Regions from separate parts of the Klebsiella ornithinolytica genome, predicted to be linked through region 1. Evidence: predicted binding sites of a transcription regulator. Region 1 holds the regulator's gene; each other region holds the start of a gene.
What was found. Region 1 encodes Fur, which represses iron uptake genes when iron is present. Its sites were predicted from a motif close to ATAATAATGAGAACNACTATCAA; they were not measured.
Positions count from the first base shown of each region.

Region 2: Q1L34_RS03165 (siderophore-interacting protein) is a predicted target of Fur. The motif match lies at 872-894, and genes of this name have one in related genera.
Region 3: exbB (tol-pal system-associated acyl-CoA thioesterase) is a predicted target of Fur. The motif match lies at 1,190-1,212, and genes of this name have one in related genera.

Region 1 is NZ_CP130153.1:3,950,070-3,952,340, reverse strand. Features, by position in the region: gene chiP (chitoporin ChiP) at 1-470, shown strand, start outside; gene Q1L34_RS18885 (ChiQ/YbfN family lipoprotein) at 518-850, shown strand; gene Q1L34_RS18880 (hypothetical protein) at 905-1,120, shown strand; gene fur (ferric iron uptake transcriptional regulator) at 1,183-1,635, opposite strand; gene fldA (flavodoxin FldA) at 1,928-2,271, opposite strand, start outside.
Region 2 is NZ_CP130153.1:655,705-657,975, forward strand. Features, by position in the region: gene Q1L34_RS03160 (PadR family transcriptional regulator) at 112-705, opposite strand; gene Q1L34_RS03165 (siderophore-interacting protein) at 943-1,716, shown strand; gene Q1L34_RS03170 (glycerone kinase) at 1,828-2,271, opposite strand, start outside.
Region 3 is NZ_CP130153.1:723,175-725,445, reverse strand. Features, by position in the region: gene exbD (TonB system transport protein ExbD) at 1-390, opposite strand, end outside; gene exbB (tol-pal system-associated acyl-CoA thioesterase) at 397-1,128, opposite strand; gene metC (cystathionine beta-lyase) at 1,379-2,271, shown strand, end outside.

The DNA of each region.
Region 1 (2,271 bases):
GCACCTGGGTGAAAGCTGAAGGCCAGCAGGGCTACTTCCTGCAGCGTATGACCCCGACCTATGCCTCTTCCAACGGTCGTCTTGATGTATGGTGGGATAACCGTTCTGACTTCAACGCCAACGGTGAAAAAGCGGTGTTCTTCGGCGCGATGTATGACATGAAAAACTGGAATATGCCGGGCTGGGCGTTTGGCGCCTCTTACGTCTACGCATGGGATGCCAAACCGGGCAGAATGTCCACGCCGGACGCCTATTACAATCCGGACAAACGGCTGGAAGAGTCCGCGTATAGCCTCGATGCCATGTACACCGTACAGGACGGCCGGGCAAAAGGAACGCTGTTTAAACTGCACTTTACCCAATACGACAACCACTCCGACATCCCGAGCTGGAGCGGTGGCTATGGCAATATCTTCCAGGATGAGCGTGACGTGAAGTTCATGGTTATTGCTCCGTTCACTATTTTCTGATGCCGCGGCGGCAGGCGTAAACCTGCCGCAAACCTGAGAGGTCAATTATGAAGAAGCTATTGCTCATCGCGGTTATGGCATCGGGCCTGGTAGCCTGTACGCAGTCCCCCGCGCCAAAAGAAGATACGAAACTAAAAGATGCTTACAGCGCCTGTATCAATACGGCGGAAGGGAATCCGGATAAGGTTCAGGCCTGCCAGAGCGTTCTCGACGTGCTGAAAGAAGATAAACAGCATCAGGCGTTTGCCAGCCAGGAAAGCGTGCGCGTTCTGGATTACCAACAGTGTATTCAGGCGACCCGTACCGGCAATGACCAGGCGGTGAAAGCGCGTTGCGATCGTATCTGGAAAGAGATTCGCAGCAACAACACCAGGCCCTGATCGCGGGCGCCAGCTCCTGTCAGTAAAAACGCCTGATGTTAACCATCAGGCGTTTTGCATGGCGCGCAATCCTGTGGCGATGTTCAGGCACTGATTGCCGTGGCTGCCCGGGGCTACGCATTCCCCACCAATCTTGATACCGACCCACCATTAGGTGGAATGGTACCGAAAACCCAACAGGCTCTGGTACGAGAAGCGCTGGCAAACCGCTGGGATGAGGAACCGTTTACCCGTGCTTTCGACGAGCATACCGCGCGCAGAAAAGGGTAGGCGTTTGCACATAAAAAAAGCCAACCGTCAGGTTGGCTTTTTGTGGTCCACGCGGTGGGAAATTACTTTTCCAGCGCGTCGTGTGCATGTTCATCTTCGCGGCAGTCGCCTTCCGCACAGTGACCGTAAAGGTACAGACTGTGGTTGGTCAGACGGATGCCGTGGCGGTGGGCGATTTCACGCTGACGCGCTTCGATAGACTCATCGCTGAATTCGATCACTTTGCCACAATCGAGACAAATAAGATGATCGTGATGGTGCTGCTGGGTCAGTTCGAAAACAGATTTACCGCCTTCGAAGTTGTGGCGAGTCACAATGCCAGCATCATCAAACTGGTTCAGCACGCGATAAACGGTAGCGAGACCAATCTCTTCACCCATGTCGATCAGGCGCTTGTATAAATCTTCCGCACTGACGTGATGGTTATCCGGTTCCTGCAGGACTTCCAGGATTTTTAATCGTGGAAGTGTGACTTTCAGGCCAGCCTTCTTTAATGCGGTATTGTTGTCAGTCATGCGGAATCTGTCCTGTTGCTAAACGATCTACTTCCATCAGCGGAAGTAATACAGAGAATCACCCGATGCAATGCGTCTCATTATAGAACTGCCATCGTTAAATGAAAACTGCAAGTATCGGGCCTTGTATGCTGTCAAAAACGAGGTCCCAGCTACAAACTACGTCACCTGACCTCGTTAAATCAGAGGACATTGTACAGATATGTGATTAAAAGTTAAAAACTTGTAGCTATTAGTTTGATTGCTTCTATCTATTAATGCGGCGAAACTTAACGGTAACGCCGCACAATCATCAGGCGTTTTTGATTTCTTCGAGGTGCAGCTCTTCAGAGACCTGCTTAACCCACTGAGTCACGCGTTCGTTGGTCAGTTCCGGCTGGCGGTCTTCATCGATAGCCAGGCCGACGAAGTGATCGTCATCCGCCAGGCCTTTAGAGGCTTCAAAATGATAGCCCGCGGTCGGCCAGTGGCCAACGATGGTGGCGCCGCGCGGTTCAATGATGTCGCGGATGGTGCCCAGCGCGTCACAGAAGTATTCCGCGTAGTCTTCCTGATCGCCGCAGCCAAACAGCGCAACCAGTTTACCGTTAAAGTCGACCTCTTCCAGCGTCGGGAAAAAGTCATCCCAGTCGCACT
Region 2 (2,271 bases), 2.3 Mb from region 1:
CTCCTGAACGGGGGACGTTACCCGCCGGGAGGGAGCCCCGTGCGTGCTGCCTGGTGGTGCAGATTGCCCAATATGGGGGCAGGAGGGGGGACTGGCATCCCCCCGGAGGGGTTAATCGAGCTGGGAAATCTCCATTGCCGCGCGGTCAATGACGGCGACAATCTGTTTCAGCTGAGTCTCGCTGATGGCCTGTTGATTTACCTTTAAATCCAGTACGGCTTTAAAGTTCTCCAGCGCCCGCTTCATTTGCGGGTTTTTGCGCAGTTCACAGCCGACCATACGGGCCTGCAAACGTTCCTGGATATGGCCGAGCTGTTCCTGATTCTCGGCATGCAGGAGGCTGCCCTCTGCGGTTATGGCGATTTTTTTGCGGCCATTTTCCTCTTCGACGCTGATAAGACCCTGATCCTGAAGGAGATCAAGAGTTGGATAGATCACACCCGGACTCGGGCTGTAGTTGCCCTGGGTCAGGTTTTCTATCTCTTTAATCAATTCGTAGCCGTGGCTGGCGTTGCGGGTGAGGATGTCGAGGATCACCAGACGCAGTTCGCCATGGCCGAAGAAACGCTGACGGCGTCCGCCGCCGCCGCCACCCCGGCGACCGTGTTCGCCATGTTCGCCGCCCCGGCGGCCATGCTCCCCGCGTTCGCTGTGTTCACCGTGGTGGCCACGTGGCCCTCGACCTTCTTCATGATGATGTCGCATAGTTTGCTCCTGTATGTTTTGATATATCTAATATATATCTAAAAATTAATACTTAGCAAGTATGAATCTGAATATTTTAATAATTATTTGATTTTAAATGTTTTTATTTTGTTTGTTGTACTTTGTTGCTTTTTGTCACGGCTATATCAAAAAAAACTTGCATTCTTTTTTAATGGCAATCATTATCATTTGGGTAAAGTTTAGATATATCTATAAATCTCACGAAGGCGAATGACGATGATAAAAACGAAAGAACCTCAGTACCCGAAACGCGTTCGCAATGAGCTGCGTTTTCGCGAGTTAACCGTGCTGCGCGTTGAGCGCGTCGGCGCCGCCTTCCAGCGCATTGTGCTGGGCGGAGAGGCGCTGGAAGGTTTTGTCTCCCAGGGTTTTGACGACCATACCAAACTCTTTTTCCCGCAAGCCGGTACTGCGTTTACTCCGCCGCAGGTGACGGAAGAGGGCATTAACTGGGGGGAAGGCGTCCGTCCGGCAACTCGCGACTACACGCCGCTGTATGATGCCGAACGTCATGAACTGGCCTATGACTTCTTCATCCATGACGGCGGTATTGCCAGCAGCTGGGCGCTGGCGGCAAACGTCGGCGATAAGCTGGTGATTGGTGGGCCACGCGGTTCGCTGGTGGTGCCAGAGGATTATGCCTGGCAGCTGTATGTCTGCGATGAATCCGGTATGCCTGCGCTGCGCCGCCGTCTGCTGGGCCTTAGCCGCCTGCCCGTGCGCCCGCAGGTTACGGCGCTGGTGACGATCGGCGAGGCATCGTATCAAGATTATCTGGCGGATCTGCAGGGCTTTAATATTGAGTGGATCGTCGGCCATCATTCGTCCGTGGTGGCTGAACGTCTGGCGCAGGTGAGCGTGCCTGCGGAAGATTATTTTATCTGGGTGACCGGTGAAGGCGCTGTGGTGAAATCACTGCTCGGTCGGTTTGAAAATGATGAAATTGACCCGCAGCTGGTGCGTTCCCAGGCCTACTGGCACAGTAAATAGCCTGATGCCCGGGCTACGGCGTCAGCGCGTTGCCCGGGATAGCGGCTATTCTGTTCTGTCGCCCGGCTCAGCGTCGCGTCGCCGGGATATTCCGCTGCGGAGGACGCCGCCTTAGCGTTGTTCTGCCAGCGTTTTGAAGACCTGCGCGACCGCGTGGGCGCCCGGATCCATATTGCCCAGCAGGCTGTCGCTGTTAAGGTACGACGCGCGCCCGGCGTTGGCTTTACTGGCGTGGCAGGTGCGCTCGGCGCCCGCTTCCGCAGCGGCAAACGCCGCCTGTAAATCAGTCGGTGCGACAAGCAGCGACGCCAGCGCCGGCTGCAGCGCATCGATCATCGTGCGATCGCCCTCATCCGCACCGCCGTAAAACTTCATTTGCGCCAGACCGGCGTTTAACGCTTCCGCGACGCCGGCGCCTTGCTCCAGCTTCTGCCCGGCGGCGGTAAAGAAGATCGACATCAGCACGCCGCTGGAACCGCCCATCACCACGGTCAGACGTTCGCCGATCAGGGCCAACAGGGTCGCGAGATCGCCCAACGGCAACTGCTGGCGTTG
Region 3 (2,271 bases), 2.3 Mb from region 1:
AATCTTCAGATAACCCGCCTGGTGCAGGGTATCCATGACCTTCATCATCGTCTCATAATCCACGGTTTTGTCCGCGCGGAAGAAGACGGTGGTATCTTTCTTCCCTTCAGTCAGCGAATCCAGCGCGCCGATCATGCTCTCTTCGGTAATGGGATCGTTGCCGAGGAACATCGTTTTATCCGCTTTCACCGACAGATAAATCGGCTTTTCCGGACGCGGCTGCGGCTGACTTGAGGAGGCCGGAAGGTTGACCTTCACATCCACGGTCGCCAGCGGTGCCGCCACCATAAAGATGATCAACAGCACCAGCATGACGTCGATAAACGGCGTGACGTTGATGTCATGCATTTCGCCGTTATCATCGAGGTTTTCGTTAAAATGCATTGCCATAAAGCATTAACCTACTCGTAATTTTTGCGCGGTACGGACCGGTTTTACGCCGCTGGCGCTCAGATCCAGGTCACGGCTTTGCAGCAGCAGCACCTGCGCGGCAACATCGCCGAGCGACGCTTTGTAGCTACCGATCATGCGGGCAAAAATGTTATAGATAACCACGGCAGGAATCGCCGCAAACAGGCCGATAGCCGTTGCCAGCAGCGCTTCAGCGATGCCCGGTGCAACGACTGCAAGGTTGGTAGTCTGCGTCTGCGCAATGCCGATGAAGCTGTTCATGATACCCCAGACGGTACCAAACAGGCCGACGAACGGGGAAATCGCCCCGATGGTCGCCAGATAACCGTTGCCGCGGCCCATGTAACGGCCGACGAACGCCACGCGACGCTCAAGGCGGAAACCGGTACGCTCTTTAATCCCTTCGTTATCTTCGACGCCTTCAGAGAGCGCCAGCTCGTTCTGTGCTTCGTTGATAAGCTGGGTGCTTAAGCTTTTCGGGTGGAAACTGCTGGCGATATCGCTGGCCTGATCGAGAGAACGAGCCTCGCCGAGCAACTGCTGTTCGCGCTTGAGACGGCGCTTACTGGAGAGCATTTCAGCACCTTTGCCGAAAAAGATAGCCCAAGTGACTATCGACGCCAAAATCAGGCCAATCATCACGACCTTAACGACAATATCGGCATGATGATACATACCCCAAACGGACAGGTCCGCCTGCATCAAATTATTACCCACGCTGAATCTCCAGGACGTCAATCACAAAATCTGAGCACAATAATATCAAAAAAGCATCGAATTGATAGTGGTTCTCATTAGTATTTACACTGTGCAGCAAATCACGTTTAGATTCCTTGCGCTTACGCAGTAAAAAAGTGGCCGACCGCGGATTTCGCAAAATTTTTGCCCGTATCGGCCATTCCCCGGTACAGGTTGGGCCATTCATGTTAGTTTAGACGTCCAGACGTATAAAACCAGGTAAAAAAACATGGCTGATAAACATCTTGATACCGCGCTGGTCAATGCCGGGCGCAGTAAAAAATATACTCATGGCTCGGTCAACAGCGTGATTCAGCGTGCTTCATCGCTGGTGTTCGAGACTGTCGAAGCCAAAAAGCACGCCACCCGCAACCGGGCAAAAGGCGAGCTGTTTTACGGCCGTCGCGGGACATTGACCCACTTTTCGTTACAGGAAGCCATGTGTGAACTGGAAGGTGGCGCCGGGTGCGCGCTGTTTCCCTGCGGCGCCGCAGCCGTTGCCAATACTATTCTGGCCTTCGTTGAACAGGGCGACCATGTCCTGATGACCAACACCGCGTATGAGCCCAGCCAGGACTTTTGCACTAAAATCCTCGCGAAGCTCGGCGTCACCACCAGCTGGTTCGATCCGCTGACTGGCGCCGATATCGCCCGCCAGATTCAGCCAAACACCCGGGTGGTGTTCCTCGAGTCTCCCGGCTCTATCACCATGGAAGTTCACGACGTTCCGGCAATCGTTGCCGCCGTACGCCGCGTTGCCCCACAGGCGATTATCATGATCGACAACACCTGGGCTGCCGGCGTGCTGTTTAAAGCGCTGGATTTTGGCGTCGATATCTCCATCCAGGCCGGGACGAAATACCTGATAGGCCACTCTGATGCGATGGTCGGTACCGCGGTATCCAACGCACGCTGTTGGGATCAGCTGCGGGAAAACGCCTACCTGATGGGGCAAATGGTCGATGCGGATACCGCCTATATGACCAGCCGCGGCCTGCGCACCCTTGGCGTGCGCCTGCGTCAGCATCATGAAAGCAGCCTGCGTATCGCCGAATGGCTGGCGCAACATCCGCAGGTCGCGCGCGTCAATCACCCTGCGCTACCGGGCAGCAAAGGCCACGA